3 regions of the Paenibacillus sp. MZ03-122A genome follow, and region 1 is predicted to be linked to each of the others. Evidence: riboswitches for the same ligand, from Rfam matches in the RefSeq annotation. Region 1 holds a riboswitch; each other region holds the start of a gene.

Evidence for each region. Region 1 has a riboswitch for glycine ahead of sdaAB (L-serine ammonia-lyase, iron-sulfur-dependent subunit beta). Riboswitches for the same ligand answer to the same signal wherever they lie in the genome.
Region 2: linked by a shared signal. The riboswitch ahead of NLX74_RS14545 (alanine/glycine:cation symporter family protein) and the one ahead of sdaAB (L-serine ammonia-lyase, iron-sulfur-dependent subunit beta) in region 1 are both predicted to bind glycine.
Region 3: linked by a shared signal. The riboswitch ahead of gcvT (glycine cleavage system aminomethyltransferase GcvT) and the one ahead of sdaAB (L-serine ammonia-lyase, iron-sulfur-dependent subunit beta) in region 1 are both predicted to bind glycine.

Annotation. Positions count from the first base shown of each region.
Region 1 is NZ_JANAVI010000005.1:12,150-18,674, forward strand. Features, by position in the region: gene NLX74_RS12250 (Ig-like domain-containing protein) at 1-1,506, shown strand, start outside; gene sdaAA (L-serine ammonia-lyase, iron-sulfur-dependent, subunit alpha) at 1,577-2,476, opposite strand; gene sdaAB (L-serine ammonia-lyase, iron-sulfur-dependent subunit beta) at 2,466-3,155, opposite strand; glycine riboswitch at 3,367-3,482, opposite strand; gene NLX74_RS12265 (DUF6359 domain-containing protein) at 3,698-5,314, shown strand; gene NLX74_RS12270 (ABC transporter ATP-binding protein) at 5,639-6,525, shown strand, end outside.
Region 2 is NZ_JANAVI010000006.1:61,358-67,882, reverse strand. Features, by position in the region: gene NLX74_RS14560 (LacI family DNA-binding transcriptional regulator) at 138-1,109, opposite strand; gene NLX74_RS26015 (family 1 glycosylhydrolase) at 1,370-1,483, shown strand; partial or broken gene NLX74_RS26010 (family 1 glycosylhydrolase) at 1,473-1,738, shown strand; glycine riboswitch at 1,904-1,980, shown strand; glycine riboswitch at 1,999-2,093, shown strand; gene NLX74_RS14545 (alanine/glycine:cation symporter family protein) at 2,253-3,671, shown strand; gene NLX74_RS26005 (hypothetical protein) at 3,771-3,911, opposite strand; partial or broken gene NLX74_RS26000 (NADH-dependent alcohol dehydrogenase) at 3,948-4,089, opposite strand; gene NLX74_RS14535 (carbohydrate ABC transporter permease) at 4,302-5,129, opposite strand; gene NLX74_RS14530 (carbohydrate ABC transporter permease) at 5,152-6,027, opposite strand; gene NLX74_RS14525 (ABC transporter substrate-binding protein) at 6,061-6,525, opposite strand, start outside.
Region 3 is NZ_JANAVI010000004.1:149,866-156,390, reverse strand. Features, by position in the region: gene NLX74_RS10795 (PTS mannitol transporter subunit IIBC) at 1-189, opposite strand, end outside; gene gcvH (glycine cleavage system protein GcvH) at 613-1,011, opposite strand; glycine riboswitch at 1,355-1,503, shown strand; gene gcvT (glycine cleavage system aminomethyltransferase GcvT) at 1,680-2,780, shown strand; gene gcvPA (aminomethyl-transferring glycine dehydrogenase subunit GcvPA) at 2,905-4,260, shown strand; gene gcvPB (aminomethyl-transferring glycine dehydrogenase subunit GcvPB) at 4,257-5,753, shown strand; gene ptsP (phosphoenolpyruvate--protein phosphotransferase) at 5,874-6,525, opposite strand, start outside.

The sequences.
Region 1 (6,525 bases):
GATGTCGATCAAACGAATAAGTTGAAAGCCAGTGAATCCAATATTTTTCTCCGTCTAGATGAATCTAAAAAAGTACAAGTTTCTGCCGTTTATCCGGATGGGACGGTAACGAATATCACAGATAAAGCTACTTGGACATCAAGCGATGAAAAAATTGCGACTGTGAATAAGGGAACGATTATGGCGATTGGAGCGGGTTCGGCTACGGTGACCGCTAAGTATGGAGATAAGACCGTTTCGATCAAGACAGATGTCGAAACCTCCAGATATCTGGATTTGAGTGAGGACAAGCTGAGCCTGAATGCCAAGGAATCCAAAAAGCTCAAGCTGACCGCAACGTATGTAACAGGTACGGAAGAAGATATCACAAGTAAGGCAGAGTGGAAGTCCAGCAATGAAGATATCGCTTTTGTCAGTGCGGGAGAAGTCACGGGTTATAAAACAGGTGAGGCTACGATCACCGCTTCTTATGGTGGCAAAACAGTTACAGCTACGGTATCCGTAAATGTACCCGGTGATCTGTCTCTGTCCTCCAAAACGGCAACGATTGATATTGATGAGGACTATACTGCAACTTTGACGGCTACTTATGCGGATGGACGTAAAGAAGATGTAACACAGGATGCAGAATGGACTTCAAGCGCAGAAGATATTGCCTCTGTGTCCAAAGGAACGATTACGGGTAAATCCGCTGGTAAAGCGGTTATTACAGCGACCTATAATGGCAAAAAACTGACGATTAACGTGCAAGTAGGCCTTGTAGACCGTCTGGAAACAGACTCGCGTGTAATTGCGCTTGGTGCTCAGGAAACGAAGCAACTGAAAGTAACAGGAGTTAAGAGTGGCGGTACAAAAACAGATGTAACTAAGGACGCCACCTGGACAACTAGCAATGTAAAAGTGGTTGAGGTTAGCGAAGGTTTGATTAAAGCGAATGGTAGCGGTAAGGCAACTGTGACTGCTTCATATGGCAAGCAAAACATTACGTTTACGGTAGAAGTGGACGTAGCGCAAAAGATTGAAGCGGATGCAATCGCGCTATCGCTCAAATCTGGAGATCAAAAAACCATCGCGATTGTGGTTAAATCGAGTGATGGTAAAGAAAAGGACGTTACGGCCCAAGCTGAATGGAAAACGTCTAATTATAAGGTAGCCACTGTTAAAAAGGGTCAGGTTACTGCGGTTAGCTACGGTAAAGCTAACATTCAGGCGAAGTTTGGCGGGAAGGTAATTAGTGTACCCGTGGATGTTGATACGCTTAAATACCTGCAAACAGACGAAGTTGCTTTGAATTTGAAGGCAGGACAGCTGGCTAAGGTTACGGCTACAGCCACGTATAAGGATGAGTCGGAGAAGGATGTTTCCAAACCGGCTGTCTGGTCCTCGTCCAGAATTATTGTTGCGACCGTCAAAGACGGTAACATTAAGGCACAGGGCAAGGGTAAAGCTGTAATTACTGTGAAATATGCAGGTAAAATGACGAAGGTACAGGTAACCGTTCAGTAAAAAAGAGAGCAAGCATACGTCCAAGGACGATAGGCTTGCTCTTTTATTTTAAGGAGGCACCGCTTATAAATTATGACTTATCTTTCTTGGTCGGTGTGTTGCGTGTAAGTGATTCGGTCAAACGCTTGCCAGTCGGCGTCTGGGCCAACCCGCCTTTGGCGGTCTCGCGGTGCTTCGACGGCATCTCACTGCCGACTTCAAGCATTACGTCAATGACTTCGTCAGACGGAATAGCGCTGCGCACACCCGCCAAAGCCATGTCCGCTGCGGCAAGCGCAGTCACGGCTCCCAGCCCGTTGCGCACGATGCACGGAATCTCCACGAGTCCGGCGACGGGGTCGCAAATCAGGCCGAGCGTGTTCTTAAGGGCGAGACCCACGGCGTGAACAGCCTGTTCAGGCGTACCACCGCGCAGCTCGACCATAGCGCCAGCGGCCATCCCGATAGCTGAGCCAATCTCAGCCTGACAGCCTCCCTCCGCGCCAGAAATGAAGGAGTTGTTGGCGATCACGTAGCCAATAGCACCAGCGGCGAATAGGCCGTGCACCATATGCTCATCATCCCAGCCGAACCGCTCCTGCGCACTGATAAATACACCAGGGATAACCCCACATGAGCCTGCGGTAGGCGTGGCGACAATGCGACCCATGGATGCATTAACCTCCGACACGGAGAGGGCATAAGCCATGGCGAGCGCGGAGGCATCACCGGAGCAAGTTTCCCCTGCCCGCAGATACTCGGCTAGGCGCTTGCCGTCCCCGCCCGTCAATCCACTGCGGGATACGGTGTCTTGTGTCTGTCCGCGATGAACGGCTTCCTTCATGACTTCATAATAATCAGACATTTGGCGGAAGATTTCTTCCTCCGTTGTATTCGTCTCTTGTACCTGTTCTTGAATCATCAAGCGGCCAATTGTGGTGGATTCTTCAGCGCATAAAGCGCTGATTTCATGCAGATGGCTAAACCGCATCGGATTCAGCTCCTTTTTTCAAATTAATCATCTTAATTTCATACATATGAGGTAAAGAACGCAGTTCCGCAATCAGTTCAGCTGGAGCAGAACTGTCCGTTTCAATGGCGGTGAGTGCTTCACCATCCCGGCCCTTGCGATCTACGTGCATATAGGCAATGTTAATGTGAGCCGCGCCCAGCGCTGAAGTTATCGCGCCCAATGTACCGGGCTTATCTGAGTGGAGAAGCACCAGCGTAGGCAGCTCCCCGGTCAGATTGACCCGGAATTCGTTCAGTTGCTGGACATGGATGCTGCCGCCGCCGATGGAGGAGCCCAACAGTGTGCGCTGATCCTCGCCCTTCCACAGCTCGAAACGGACAGTGTTCGGATGAGGGGCGGGGAGTCCGCTAACGGCGAATTCCACGGCCATCCCGGCTTGTTCGGCCCATTGCTCGGCATCGGGAATCCGGTGATCGTCCGTATCGTAATTAAGCAGTCCTGCGATGAGCGCCAGATCTGTACCATGTCCTTTATACGTATCGGCAAAGGAGCCGTATAATGTCATGCGGGCACGGTCAGGCTGCGCTCCGAGCCAGTGCCGGGCAACGCGTGCGAGTCGCACCGCGCCTGCGGTGTGTGAACTGGAAGGTCCGGTCATGGCCGGGCCGATAATAGAAAATACATCTTTGAAACGCATGGTGTGGCCCCCTGTATGTTCTAATACCATACTATATGGTATTTCCGCGTCTTTGCGCGGTTATGACGGTTCCTAATGCTGACGCACAATGTGAGCACAAAAAAGGACAGGATAAGGAAGTTTCCCTTATCTCTGTCCTCGTTACCTGAGAGTTTCGTGCGGTGTTCTTACCGCCTTACCCCTTGGGTGGCTTGCGCTCTCTCCAGAGTTGCGTCAGATGACGATACATGGACCTGAGAGATTATCCGCCAGCCGGGTGCTGGCGTCTTGCTCCTTCGGTGCCGCCAGAGTGTAGGCTCCCTGGACAGACTCTCCCGTCATCTTCATTCGCGTATACCGTTCTACATGTCTTTCTTAGGGTAATGTATGCTGTGCTCGGTGTCAATCACAGGGTTCAATTTTTACATAAACAGGTGCGTTTCCAATAAAAAAGATTAAAATTTACATAATTATGGATGAAATTAGGAAGGAATTAGAAGATTGGCGGCTAATCTGATAAAGGACAAGTACATTTATGGAAAACATAGGAGGGATATTGACGTATGGTAAAAGGCTTGCGGTTCACAGGTTCACGCTTAAAAGGGATGCTGCATCTAGCAGCAATCGTATCACTGCTGATCGGGATCTTCGTTCCATTCGGTCAGGTCAAGGCAGAGGGAGCATTGACAGTAGCCGAAGCACTTCAGGGCCAAAGTAGTGGAGGTACGGTGACGGTGGAAGGCTACATCGTCGGACATGCTACCGGATCGAAAACGGCTAACTTTTCTTCTCCGTTCGCGAATGATTTTAACGTACTGATTGCCGATCAGGCAAATGAACGTAATACGTCTAATCTATTGGATGTACAGCTGACTTCAGCGTACAGAGGGCAATTTGGGCTGTCAGGCCATCCTGAGCTAATCGGCAGCAAAATTCGTGTGACGGGTACACTCGGCGCCTACAATAATTTTGGTGGAGTGAAAAGCCCAAGCGCTGTTGAACTGGTGAGCGGAAGCGAGCCGGGGGAACCAGGTGAACCTGGCGAACCTGGCGAACCTGGCGAACCTGGCAACCCGGGTCAACCCGGTACTACATTGCCGGATGGAAAAGGCAAAAAGGTGCTGTTCGATAATACGCACGCACAGACTGCTGGAGCAGCAGATTGGGTCATTGAAGGCGCCTTCTCCGACTTTGCCAATGGACTGCGTAATGTAGGCTTTACGGTAGACCAATTGAATCGTCCCATTCCTTTTACTTATGGAGAGCAGGCCATAACATATGACAAGCTGCGCCAATATGATGTGTTCATTATTGGTGAAGCGAATGTTGCCTTTAAGGCATCCGAGCAGGCTGCCCTGTTGCAATACGTGAATACCGGGGGGAGCGTCTTCTTCATCTCCGATCATTATAATGCGGACCGTAACAAAAACCGTTGGGATTCCTCCGAGGTTATGAATGGCTACCGTCGTGGAGCCTATACTAATCCGGCCAAAGGCATGACAGCAGAAGAAGCAGCATCACCGGCGATGCAAGGATTAACAAGCTCCGATTGGCTGGCGACCAACTTTGGTGTTCGTTTCCGTTATAATGCGCTTGGTGACGTGAATGCTACTGACATTGTAGCCGCAGATCAATCTTTCGGCATTACCAAGGGTGTGCGCTCGATTGCAATGCATGCAGGATCTACGCTGGCTATTATTGATCCTACCAAGGCTAAAGGCATTGCTTATATCCCTTCAGGCACGAAAAAATGGGGGAATGCTGTAGACCAGGGAGTTTATAATGGCGGGGGCCGTGCAGAAGGGCCTTATGCCGCTATCTCCAAGGTAGGTCAAGGCAAGGCAGCGTTCATCGGTGATTCTTCCCCTGTAGAAGATGCTACACCGAAATATGTGCGTGAGGAAAACGGACAGTCGAAGAAGACATATGATGGTTTCGAGGAAGTGGATGATTCCACCTTTCTGGTGCAAACGGTCCAATGGCTTGCATGGAAGCAGGACTACACGAAATTGTCTGATGTGGCAGGTTTGACTCTGGATCAACCAACGAAGCTTCTGCCATTCGAGGAGCCTGCGGCTTCCACGGAACCGCAGGCTGAGCCTTGGTCTGCTCCAGCAGCAGGTTACAAATGGTACGATCCAAGAACGTTCAAGTCTGGCTCCTATGGAGCGGCTTCGTAATTATCGTGAGGAGCTCAATGTGAGCTGGTGCTAGTTAGTCGTTTGATCCCTGAGAGGGATCAGGCGACTTTTTTTGTGATGAAAATTAACCTGTGGTTGGTTATTTCATTACATTTTGTGCCAGAAAGGCCGCGCTACTGCTGGATCATTGATTTTTTAAATGATGTTGATAGCATAATCTTAATTGATATATCCATATACTGGTGATAGGATGTATTCAAATTATTCCGACAAAAACGGTATGTAATGTTCATGAGAGGTTTTAAACATCAAACATGGTGAGAATAAGCGGGACAAGACCATGGAGAATGGAGGAAGCGCGCATTGAATATCGAACCTGTGTTGGAAATTAAAGGATTATCCGTCTCTTTTCGCATCAAGGATCAATATCACCCCGCAGTCGACCATCTGGATCTGACGGTCAACCCCAATGAAGTGCTGGCTGTAGTCGGAGAATCTGGCTGTGGCAAAAGCGCGCTGGCGCTTTCTATCCCGCAACTGCATGACATGGAACGCACACGTGTAGAGGGAGAGGTCCTTTTTAAAGGCACGGACCTGAACCGTCTTTCTTCAGGGCAAATGAATAAAATCCGCGGAGCGGGCATTGGCATGATTTTTCAGGACCCGCTGACAGCACTCAACCCGTTGATGAGCATTGGCAAGCAGATTGAGGAAAATCTTGATTATCATACGTCACTATCTACGAAGCAAAAAAGGGAACGTGTGCTGGAGCTGCTGGAAAGTGTAGATATACCGAATCCTGTGCGTGTGTATGATCAGTATCCGCATGAACTGTCAGGAGGGATGCGGCAGCGTGTGATGATCGCGATTGCCATAGCTTGCCGACCTTCTCTTATTATTGCAGATGAACCAACTACTGCGCTCGATGTAACGATCCAATCGCAAATTCTCGACTTGCTCAAACAGCTTCAACAGGAGACTGAGAGCGGAATTATCCTGATTACGCACGATCTTGGTGTTGTGGCAGAAGTAGCCGACCGCGTGGTGGTCATGTATGCCGGAGAAATCGTGGAGAGCGCTGATGTTTTTGAATTATTCAGGCATCCACAGCATCCGTATACGCGTTCTTTGCTTGCTTCTATGCCGGGATCGCATACCAAGGGGGAATCACTGCATGTCATCGGCGGCATTGTTCCCTCATTACAAGATATCCCCCGCAATAGTTGCCGCTTTGCTCCGCGTATTCCTTG
Region 2 (6,525 bases), on a different contig from region 1:
CGCATCACCGGTCACAATCCTTCGATATAGTGCTATTGTAGCACAAAAAAAAGCGATTTCAACATATTTTATTCTGTTTCGACAAAAAATATTTCTTATCAAGGCCCTTTTGCCTAATTTGCAAGTACATCGTTACCTTATGTAGTCGTACGTTCAATGAGGCTGTACTCTAGCGAATGAAGCTTCATTTGGCGTCCCATCAGCTGAGGGGAAAGCATGAAAAAGGCATTTTGTGCTTGAGCCATGATAGGATTTTGAATCGTTGTAATCCCCAGCGTATGCGCCAAATCCGTGTTATCGAATCCAACAATTGCCAGATTTTCCGGTACGTTCAGTTTTTGTCTGCGTGCTTCGCAGAGAATGCCCACTGCTACATAATCGTTAGCACATAAAATAGCCTCTGGAAATTCGTCCGGATGCTGTAACAAATCCCGTACGACCTGTTCGCCATCACGGATATTATAAATAGAAGAGTGATTCCAGTGTTGCAACACTGGCAGATTGTGCTCACTCATGATCTGTTCGTAGGCTCGTTGTCTACTATGGGTATTAATACTGCTCGGACGGCCAAAAGCATTGGCTATACGAGTATAGCCTTTTTGTATCAAATGTTTGAGCGCTAACATATATCCTTCATACTGATCCATAGCGACGGAGCGAATATCGGTATGCTCCATTCGTTGCCACGACACGATCGGGCCATATTTGCAATAGGTGCTCAAAAAATCAGTGTCATTCACGCAGGAAATGATGACCAGCGCATCGACTCTTTTTCTTTTTAAATCCTCAAAGGCTTGAAGCTCTTTCTTTTTGTCTTCTCCCGAAGTATAAATAATGGTTTGAAATTCATTTTGGCCCGCTACTTCCACAAAGCTGTCCAGAAAAGCGAGAACAATTTCATTAATAGTTGAAGTAATGATACCGATCTGAAGCGTCTGACCCTTGGATAGAGAAATGGCATTTCGATTAGGAACATAATCTAATTCCTGCATGATTTTCAAAATTTTAGCTCTTGTTTCGTGACTAACATGGGGGGACTGATTTAATACTCTGGATACCGTAGCTTTGGAAAAGCCCGCCAGTTTTGCAATTTGATCAAGATTCGACATGGTGCTTCTCCTCACATAAGAAAAAATACTTGACATGAAACGCGTTACAACGATTAGGATGCTTATGAAGGCATTACGTCTATTTTAAGGTATCTGTCAATGCATTTCAAAGGAGAACGGTTATCGTTAGGTTGCATTGTTCGCTGAAATGGGCTTTAAAGTATTATTGTCACATTATGAGACACCGCTAGGTCTGACTCAGAAGTATAATGGCTGGCTGGGTCGTGAAGTCATAGCATTACGTAAATTATGCCGAAACAGTGTTTACACGCTATAAGGATAAAGTGAAATACTGGATGACCTTTAATGAAATCAATGTAATGACCATGAGCCCGTTCACCGGTGGCGGTGTGGTTATTGACCTCTGTGTATGACACGTATCGCATTGATTACTTGCGTCAGCATATTGCCCAATGAAGGAAGCGATTGCCGACGGTGTTGATCTGATTGGTTACACCAGCTGGGGTCCTATCGACCTTGTGAGCATGTCTACATCCGAAATGTCCAAGCGCTACGGATTTATTTACGTTGATCTGGATGATGACGGTAACGGAACGCTCAAACGCTCCAAAAAGGACTCATTTAACTGGTATAAAAATGTGATAGCAACCAATGGTGAAGAATTGTAATTCCATATCATCTCGGGCGGATATAGCAGAAGACATCCTAAGGATGAAATTTGCTATATCCGCTTTTTTGATAGACATAATAATATTTCAGAGGGCTTCACAAACTTTTCACTTGTAATAAGCTGAAAGTTTTCTGTATAATGAATAAAAATTTCATATGTCTGGTTGATGTTTGCGGGAGATGGAACGAAAGTTCCGACCGAAGGGGCAAAACTCTCAGGTGCTTAGGCTGATTACAGCAACAAGCGGGGACCGTAAACGGACAGAACTCTGGAGAGACCCTTAATTGGGCGCCGAAGGTGCACCGCAGATAACATCTGCTTAAACTCTCAGGCAAAAGGACAGAGACGCGAATAACCTGTGACAGGGAATACCCTAGGCTTTTTTATGAGCTATTAGAGGTAGTAACCTGCACAAGATGGTTGTATTTTTTCGTGCCTTTAACCTCTCCAGGAGTCGAATCAGCTGATTTGACTCTTTTTTGTTTTCTAATATGCTGGAGGAGCGGGTTGAAATGAATTTGGTACATGTATTGGAAACGATTGACAGCTGGATATGGGGAGCGCCGCTTCTTATTCTCGTAATGGGCACTGGGTTGTGGCTAACGATCCGTTTGAAGCTGCTCCAGGTTATTCGATTGCCTTTGGCGCTCAAGCTAATTGGTAAAGCGCCGGACGAAGGTAGCGGAGATGTAAGCAGCTTCGGAGCATTGAGTACGGCACTGGCAGCTACTGTAGGTACAGGAAGTATCGTCGGCGTGGCAACAGCAATCAAACTGGGTGGGCCCGGTTCATTATTCTGGATGCTGGTTGCAGCTTTTTTCGGGATGGCAACCAAATATGCGGAAGGATTATTATCTGTTAAATACCGTGTTAAAGACCGGAACGGACAATTTTCGGGTGGTCCGATGTATTATATTGAAAACGGACTTGGCCGCCGTTTCAAGCCGCTGGCGATGTTGTTTGCCTTTTCTGGTGTTCTTGTAGCCCTATTTGGAATCGGTACTTTTCCGCAAGTAAAGGCTATCGTTTCTTCGACGGAAAGTAGCTTTGGAGTGCCAACGGTAGTTACAGCGATCATTATTTCCGTGTTAACTGCTGTTGTTACGATTGGAGGACTCAAAAGTATTGCCAAGGTATCCACAAAGATTGTTCCATTCATGTCGGGGCTCTATATCGTAGTTTGCTTAATTGTACTCATTAAGTTTGCAGGAGAGCTTCCTCATGCGATTGCTTTAGTATTACAAGGGGCCTTCTCGACCACATCTGCAACGGGTGGATTTGCCGGAGCGACGATTATGTTGGCGATGCGAAGCGGAGTTGCCAGAGGTATTTTTGCTAATGAAGCCGGTTTGGGAAGTGCGCCAATTGCAGCAGCTGCTGCTAAGACGAAATGGCCTGCAGAACAAGGGCTGATATCCATGACAGGCGTATTTATTGATACGATGATTATTTGTAATCTGACGGGATTTACGTTGCTGGTTACGGGAATATGGAGTGGAAATGACGATGGAGGTCTGATGACCCAGCATGCGTTTTCCAGTGCCTTTCCGGCTGGTGCAGAGCTCGTGACGATTAGCCTTATTTTATTTGCATTTACAACGATACTGGGCTGGAATTACTACGGAGAACGTTGTGTTGAATATTTACTGGGTGTCAAATGGATTAAACCATACCGTTATCTGTTCATCGCACTTGTAGCAGGAGGTGCGTTCATCAAGTTGGAAGCCATTTGGTTGCTGGCAGATATCTTTAACGCAATGATGGCTTTCCCGAACCTGATTGCACTGCTCGGCTTATCAGGAATTGTAGTTGCAGAAACCCGAACCTATATGGATTCTCTGTATCCTAATAAGAAAAAGGGCATTCTTGCAGGTGCCAATGTAGGGGCTGCTATCCAAGTAGAAGAAAAAGGACAAACGATTAATTCATAAATTCCAAAAGGGAGTGCCCTCAGCCATCACAGGCTTGAGGACACTCCCTTTTTGATTTTTAAAGTGATGCGCGTAAAATAGCCATAATATATGCCTGATTCAACTTTTACCAAAGCCTCCATATTCCATTTCACCGGCTGCAATGTTTACGATTTTTTCTGATTGCTCATCATTAATATTGTAATCGACCAGGGTGGAAGGGGCACCGAGACTTGTCCAGAATGCACTCGGATGCGTCACCGCGCTGCCCCATACGTATTTTTCGTTCGTTTCTCAGTTGGTGATAACAGAATCCGGGTTCATTTCTGAACCGGTGGGGGCGAGTGTGTGGATGTTGCTGAATGGCAGAAGCCTGGGTCGGCATGTGCTTTTTGTTGATAACATCCGACACATCGCCGTCATCTTTAGCCCCTGCTGCAGTTCTTCAATTTGATGGTCTCCAAAATTAATTTGGTGGGGTTATAATATGTGAATTTGTTCATCTGGAAAGTTCCCCTCAGTTCATAGTTCATGGTCCAATCGTAACTTGCTTAACCTGATTGTCTGTCGAATAGCTGACTTCATCATGTAAGCTATTTGAAATGACGATTAACTATTAAACATGAAATGAATAAGGGTATTCAGGTAAATCTAATCTTTGACCGCTCCGGCGGCAAGATCGGAAATAAACTGGCGGCTAATGAAAAGAAACAAAATAATAAGTGGAAGTACAGCCAGCAGGGTGCCCGCAATGACCATCGCATAATCCGTATTGTAAATTCCGTTCAATTGTGACAGTGCAATCTGGAGCGTGAATTTACGCTCATCCGTTAAGACGATTAGCGGCCATAAATAATCATTCCAGGCTCCTATAAAGGTAAACGCGCCGAGAAAAGCGAACGCAGGACGTAGAATAGGCAGTGCTACATTCAAGTACAGTCGAAAAAAGCTGCATCCGTCCATCCGGCCCGCATCCAGCAGCTCCTTTGGAATGGATTCTTCCGCATATTGACGAATCCAGAAAATGCCGAAGGCATTTACCATCCCCGGGATGATAAGCGCTTTGAACGTACCTACCCATCCAAAGGAGGCCATCATGACAAAGGAGGGGACAAGCGAAAGTTGTGAAGGGACCATCATCGTAGCTAGCAGAACGATAAATAGCACTTTTTTGCCCGGAAAATCAAACTTGGCGAATGCAAAACCTGCCAGTGAATCGAAAAACAGAACCAATAGGGTAACAGAACTGGCTACAAAAAGGGTATTAAAAAAGGCTCCGACAAAATTAATCTGCTGTAATACTCTCGTTATGTTATCCAAGAAGTGGCTGCCAAACCACAATTGCGGTGGAAAACGGTAAATGTCTGAAGTGGTACGAGTTGCCATGACGATCAGCCAGTAAAATGGAAACATCGACAGGATGATTCCCACCAACAATCCGGCATATAAAACAAAGGATTTTGCGCGTGTCTGCATCATGTTGTGAAGCTCCTTCCCATCGTTATTTTTTACCTTGAACGAGTTTCCAGTTTATGATGGAGAATAGAGCAATGATGAGGAACATGCCCCATCCGACGGCTGCACCATATCCAAAATAGTTGTTAATGAACGACTCGCGGTACAGGTATAAAACGATGGTCATGCCACTTGCCCCGGAACCGCCGTCATTACCGACCAGGACCTGTGGCTCGGTGAAGAGCTGCATACCGCCGATGGTGGACGTAATGACAGTAAACAGAATGACTGGGCGCAGCATGGGGATAGTGATGCGGAAAAAAGCTTGCGCTCCGGTTGCCCCGTCTATTTTGGCGGCCTCATACAGCACATGCGGAATACTCTGGAGTCCGGCCAAATAGATGATTGCGTTATAGCCCATCCATCTCCATACGACCATAGAAGAAATGGCAATTTGGATACCCCATGGCACATTCAACCATTGAACCATGGGTAGTCCCAAGAGTTGCAGAATGTAGTTAAGAAATCCAAAATTGTTGGCAAATAAGGCACCAAATATGATGGCAACAGCCACAATAGACGTCACATTGGGCAGGAAGAATCCAACTCGCCATAAGGTGCGCATTTTCACAAAAGGGGCATAAAGCAGAAAGGCAATAATCAGTGCGAAGAATAGCATCGGAATCGTTGCATACACCCAGATCACAAAGGTGTTGCCTACAGCCTGCCAAAATTCATTGTCTGTTACAAGGTAGCGAAAGTTGCCCCAGCCGTTGTAGGTCATGTCTCCGATCCCGTCCCATTTGTGAAACGCCAGGTATAATGAAAAGCCAATCGGAAACAGTCCAAAGATGCCAAACAGCAGATAAAACGGCGAGATCGCAGCATAAACGGCACGGTGCTTCCAGATTTCTCTCAGCATATTGTCCACACGCCTTTTTTGAATTTTGTTTTTTTACCGCTGTAATTCCCGTTCGATTCGATCCATGGTTTCCGTCCATAATATATCGGGATTGGCATCCTGCTTGGCGACATTAGCAAGGCGACGGGTCACAATGCCGTGGATGACAGGATAGCGCTCGCCGAAATAGCTGCTTTTCACATGACGTGCGGAGGTAGCAAAGATGAGTCCGGTGGCCTGACCACCAAAGAAAGGCTCGGGTGTCTCCATGATAGGATCGTCATAGACGCCGGGAGTGGACGGGAACAGTCCGATTTTGTGGTAGGCTTCCAGCTGGTGTTCCGGGTTTTGCAGCCAGGTCAGGACTTCAAAGGCTTCTTTGGGATGTTTGCTGGATTTGAGGATAGAAATGAAAGAACCACCCAGGTTGCCGTCTCCTCCAGGAGCACGGGCGACTCTCCATTTGCCCGCTGTATCCGGCGCGGCCTCTGTGAGAACTTGCTTCATCCAGATAGCCCC
Region 3 (6,525 bases), on a different contig from region 1:
CGGATCAACCAGTTGTGCGAAACCTTCGTTTGGGAACCACCCGGTCGGAATAAAGAGTGCCGTAATCAATCCCCACGCGATAAATGCTCCCATATTGGGCATAACCATACCGCTGAGAAAACGGCCAAAACGCTGTACGGCGACACGAGTGCCTCCTTTTGAACTTGGCTTTGCGTCCAATGTACTCATATTCAAATCCTCCTTGTAGGTAAGCATCACTACCTTTTCTTAAAATTCATACTAAATGACAGCGCTATCTTCATCAATGAAATGAAAACGTACTTTCGTCATGAACGTTGATGACAACATTTAAATTTAAATTAACCGAGAAGGTATTAGACCTGCATAATTCTTCTTAATATGACCTGTAGCTATAGAAATTAGTCGAAAAAACACTGTTGTAAATCTACACAATTTTAAAGTGATGCTCTCTTCTAAGCCTGAGAAGACAACGTAAATCCGTCTTCTAAAAGACAACAAAAAAATAGTCGCTATGTCAGGTCATAGCGACTATTTATACAAAAACTGAGCGGACTAACGATGCTCTTATTTAATTCAATATCCATATAAAAAACCAGAATAAAGCGTTATTATTTCATGCTGTATTGCTCATTATTGCACATCGGAAATCAACTGCTCGTATTGATCCGCAGACAGTAGCTTGCCCAATGCTTCCTCCACATCTTTATCTATCTCTACTTCGATCATCCAACCTTTTTCATAGGGAGATTCATTCACTAGCTCAGGCGTACTTTCCAGCGCTTCATTCACTTTTAATACGGTTCCCGTCACCGGAGCAAAAAGGTCGGATACCGTCTTCACCGATTCAATCGTACCGATTTCCGCTCCCTGCTCAATCGTTACTCCCGCCTCAGGTAATTCTACAAAAACAATATCACCCAGTTGATGCTGTGCAAAATCTGTAATACCAATCCGCAACGTTCCATTCTCTGTGCGCTGAACCCACTCATGTTCGTCTGTATACCAAAGTTGCTGCTTCACTTCACCCATTTTGTTCCCCTCGCTTCCATATGAATAAAATCGCTTTTGCTCACCTGTATTAGACAGGTTAAGATTATGACAACAGGAACACTCATGTCAATAATACTAACAAAAATACTTCATATGACCTCATATAGCGTACTATATAAAAATATGATAGCTTATAACAAACGCTTACATATCCTTATTTATATATTAAATGTTTTTTCTATTGTTTTTGATGACATTTTTATTGACATTTTGAATGAATTTGCGTATTAATGGGTTATAGCAAATGCTTTGGGAAACACCCCGACAACTGCAAACGCGGATGAACGCGGAGGGAGAGACTACCAAAAAGATTCACAAGCTGTTGCGGTTTGTGGGACAGTTGTGCACGCGAATCGGATCAAGTTGTTATCTGCAAAGCCAGGTAATATACTGTTGATCCCGAAGGTAGCGCCGAAGGAGTAAGCCTGCATTGCAGGTGAATCTCTCAGGCAAAAGGACCTCTGCCGGACGCATCTCTGGAGAGCATTCGCTATTGGAGCGGATCACCCAAGGGGAAACCCGGTACATACCGGGGTAACTTTCTGGTATCAAGGACAGAGCTGAAAAAAGAGTGTAGACTGCCGTCTATACGTTTTTTTCGGCCTGTCTTTTTTGTTTAGCCGATCACACCGAATAGGAGTGGAAAAATGACTAATTTGCGAAAAACACCGCTATATTCGTCCTACGGGACGCAGTCTGGGGTTCGTTGTATTGACTTTGGCGGCTGGGAGCTCCCCGTTCAGTTTAGCGGCATTCAAAAGGAGCATGAGGCCGTCCGGCAACGTGCGGGTTTATTCGATGTATCGCATATGGGCGAATTTTTGGTTGAAGGCAAAGAGGCCGAAGCTTTTCTGCAAAGGGTGACCACAAATGATGTCAGCCAGTTGGAACCAGGTCAGGCACAATATTCACTCCTGTGTTACCCCGATGGAGGGGTAGTAGACGACCTGCTTGTTTACTGCAAAGGACCGGAGCGCTACATGCTCGTTGTGAACGCCTCTAACATCGATAAGGATTGGGATTGGCTAATTCGCCATATGCCTGCATCCGTTCACATGGAGAATGTGTCTGATGCGATAGCATTGCTGGCGTTGCAAGGACCGGAAGCAGCACGTATTGCCGCAGCCGTGGCAGATACGGACATTACGAATCTGGCATCTTTCCGCTTCCATGAGAATGTGCCATTGTTCGGAGCAAAAGCACTCGTCTCACGAACCGGATATACGGGCGAAGACGGTTTTGAGTTTTATGTACCTGCTGCGGAAGCACCAGCCGTATGGGAGGGTTTGCTTCGTTCCGGTGAGTCGTATGGGCTGATTCCCGCTGGACTTGGTGCTCGGGATACCCTACGCTTTGAGGCACGGTTGCCGCTGTACGGACAGGAGTTATCTGCCACGATTTCACCGCTCGAAGCCGGTCTAGGGTTCTTCGTCAAGCTGAATAAAGGAGATTTTATCGGTAGAGAAGCACTGCAACGTCAGAAAGATCAAGGGATTCCTCGCAAATTAATCGGGCTGGAAATGATGGATCGCGGTATCCCTCGCGCCCATTACCCGGTATTCGCAGAAGGACAACACATCGGTGAGGTCACAACGGGGACTCAGTCGCCCACCTTGAAGCGTAATCTCGGCCTCGCCTTGGTAGACAGTCGTTTTAGCGCCCTCTCCACACCGCTGGAGGTTGAGACTCGTGGCAAACGCCTGCGTGCCGAGGTGGTGGCAGCACCCTTTTATAAACGCCCACGCTGATCTTAAACTCTCCTCATTTCTATAAAGCAAACATGTCAGATATGTACTTCCGGGTTTTCATCTCACACTTTTTTATTAACTAATTTACGATTTAAATTTTGATTTTCGAAAGGAGCCAGAACCTATGAAGCAGCATCGTTATCTCCCTATGACTGAACAGGATCAAACCGAAATGCTGCGTGTGGTCGGCGCTTCATCCATCGATGATTTATTCAGTGACATTCCAGAGGCCATTCGATATCAAGGGGAACTCCCTCTTTCTTCTCGACTCGGCGAGAGAGCCTTAACCCGCCACTTGGCCGAGCTTGCTGGACACAACGCCAATACAGACACACATGCCAGCTTTCTTGGCGCAGGAATTTATGATCATCATATTCCGTCCGTCATCCAGCACATCACTTCACGCTCGGAATTCTATACAGCCTACACCCCCTATCAGCCGGAAGTAAGCCAAGGCGAGCTACAAGCCATTTTCGAATTTCAGTCGTATATTTGCGAATTGACGGGCATGGCTGTAGCTAATGCCAGCATGTACGACGGAGCGACTGCACTGGCGGAAGCGGGCTCACTGTCCGCCGCAGCTACCCGCCGTAAACAGCTTATCGTATCAAGGTCCGTCCATCCGGAAGCACGTCAGGTATTGGCAGCCTATGCACGCGGATTGGATTTGGACATCGTGGAGATCGGCTGTTCGGACGGCGTAACGGATGCTAATGCGTTAGCGGCGGCCGTATCGGAAAAGACTGCGGCTGTTTTGGTCCAAAGCCCCAACTTTTTCGGAGCCGTGGAAAACCTGAAGCCGATGGCTGATCTCATCCATGCGCACAAAGGTCTTTTGGTCGTCAGTGCCAACCCACTGGCACTTGGCTTGCTGGAGACACCCGGCAAACAGGGCGCGGATATTGTGGTAGGAGATGCGCAGCCACTTGGCATCTCCTCTTCTCTCGGCGGTCCGACCTGTGGATACTTTGCCGTTTCTCAGGCACATATGCGCCGTATCCCCGGCCGTATTGTGGGTCAGACCACTGACCGTAACGGTAAACGCGGCTTCGTGCTGACCTTGCAAGCGCGGGAACAGCATATCCGCCGCGAAAAGGCCACGTCTAACATTTGCTCCAATCAAGCGTTGCTAGCTTTATCTGCATCTGTATACTTGTCTGTCATGGGTAGACAGGGGATCAAGGAAGTAGCCGAGCTAAATTTGCATAAAAGCCGTTATGCTTTAGAGCAATTGCTGAGCTTGAAGGGCGTAACTGTCTCATTTAACGCACCGACCTTTAACGAGTTTGCCCTTAGACTGCCTGAGGGTACGGATATGAGCAAACTCCAGGCCGAACTGCTAGCTGCTGGATTTATCGCTGGCTACGATTTGGGCCGGGACTATGAGGAACTTGCTGGTCACATGTTGATTGCCGTGACGGAGCAAAGAACCAAAGAAGAGATTGACCAATTTGTACACACCTTGGGGGGATTGCTATGACACACACCGGACAGGATCAGAAACAAGGGCTGTTGAAGGAACACGATCAAGCGCTCATTTTTGAATTGAGCCGTCCGGGTCGCATCGCCTATTCCCTTCCCGAGTGCGACGTTCCCCGTCGCCCGGTGGCAGAGCTTTTGCCAGATTATGCGCTGCGCAGCGAACCTGCGGCATTACCCGAGGTATACGAAGTAGACGTTATTCGGCATTATACCGCCTTGTCCCGGCGCAATTTCGGCGTGGACAACGGATTTTATCCGCTCGGCTCCTGTACGATGAAATACAATCCGAAAGTGAATGAGGATGTCGCCCGATATACAGGCTTCGCCAAAATCCATCCATATCAGCCCGAGGAGAGCATCCAGGGTGCCATGGAGTTGCTGCATACGCTCCAAAATGATTTGGCTGCGTTAACTGGCATGGATGCCGTCACACTTCAGCCCGCCGCGGGCGCCCATGGCGAATGGACCGGGCTGATGATGATTCGCTCATACCACGAAGCACGTGGTGAGCGACGTACCAAGGTGCTCGTGCCGGATTCCTCGCACGGAACGAACCCCGCCAGCGCAACCGTCGCGGGCTTCGAAACAGTCACCCTTCCCTCCACCCCTGAGGGGCTGGTGGATCTGGATGCGCTGCGTCAAGCCGTAGGCAACGACACCGCTGCGCTCATGCTGACCAACCCGAACACGCTTGGACTGTTCGAGAAGCAAATCACTGACATTGCTGCCATCGTGCATGACGCGGGTGGTCTGCTCTACTATGACGGGGCGAACTCCAACGCCATCATGGGAATTACTCGTCCCGGCGATATGGGCTTCGATGTAGTGCATCTCAATTTGCACAAAACGATGAGTACCCCTCACGGCGGCGGCGGCCCCGGCGCTGGGCCTGTCGGCGTAAAGCAACGGCTCATCCCTTATTTGCCCAAGCCGCTTGTCGTACGTGATTCGCAGGGGGTGTACCACTGGGACCGGGAACAAGGAGATTCTTTTGGACGGGTTAAAGCCTTTTACGGCAACTTCGGTATTCTCGTTCGTGCCTACGCCTATATCCGTAGCTACGGTCCTGATGGCTTAAAGCGTGTATCGGAATGCGCTGTGCTCAATGCCAATTACATGATGCATCGGCTCGCTCCACATTTTGACCTGCCCTACCCTGGACATTGCAAACACGAATTCGTAATGTCGGGGCGAAGCTTGAAAAAATTTGGAGTGCGCACGCTTGATGTAGCCAAACGGCTGCTTGATTTCGGCTACCATCCGCCTACAATTTACTTCCCGCTGAATGTAGAGGAGTGCATCATGATCGAGCCCACGGAGACGGAAAGTAAGGAAACACTTGATGCTTTTGTCGACACTATGATTCATATTGCGCGGGAAGCGGAAGAGAACCCTGAGCTGGTGCTCAATGCACCATATACTACTCCAGTCACACGATTGGACGAAACTACCGCAGCCCGCAAACCTGTACTGAATTGCTCATGCAGTTAAAAACAAATTCTACTTAAAGGATGCAAAAAAGCCGGTATCTAAATAGATACCGGCTGCTGTATGTACACAGCAATTTTTTTGTTGGAAAAAGATATAACCTTTGAAATGTAATACCCTTCCTTAGCCTTCGATGCTTTGAACCAATTCAACAACCTGTTCTGCTGTTTGCATGTCCAGAGCTTTTGTAGCCAGTTTTTCCATGTCCGCACGGGACAACTTGGAGATTTGACTACGTGCTGGCAGAATAGAAGTTGCGCTCATACTGAACTCATCAAGTCCAAGACCCAGCAGCAACGGAATTGCTGTTGTATCTCCTGCCATTTCACCACACATACCAACCCAACGTCCTTCACGGTGAGCGGCATCAATAACCATTTTCACCAGACGCAGAATGGATGGATTGTATGGTTGATACAGGTAAGAAACCCGCTCGTTCATGCGATCCGCTGCCATTGTGTATTGAATCAGATCGTTTGTACCGATACTGAAGAAATCTACTTCTTTTGCGAATTGGTCAGCCAATACCGCTGTAGAAGGAATTTCTACCATGATGCCCAACTGAATTTCTTCAGATACGGATACACCCTCGGCTACCAACTTTTCCTTTTCTTCCAACAAAACAGCTTTAGCTTCACGGAATTCGTTCAGCGTAGCAATCATCGGGAACATGATGCGCAGGTTACCATGCACACTCGCACGCAACAAAGCACGCAATTGAGTGCGGAAAATATCCTGGCGATCTAGACACAGACGAATAGCACGGAATCCGAGG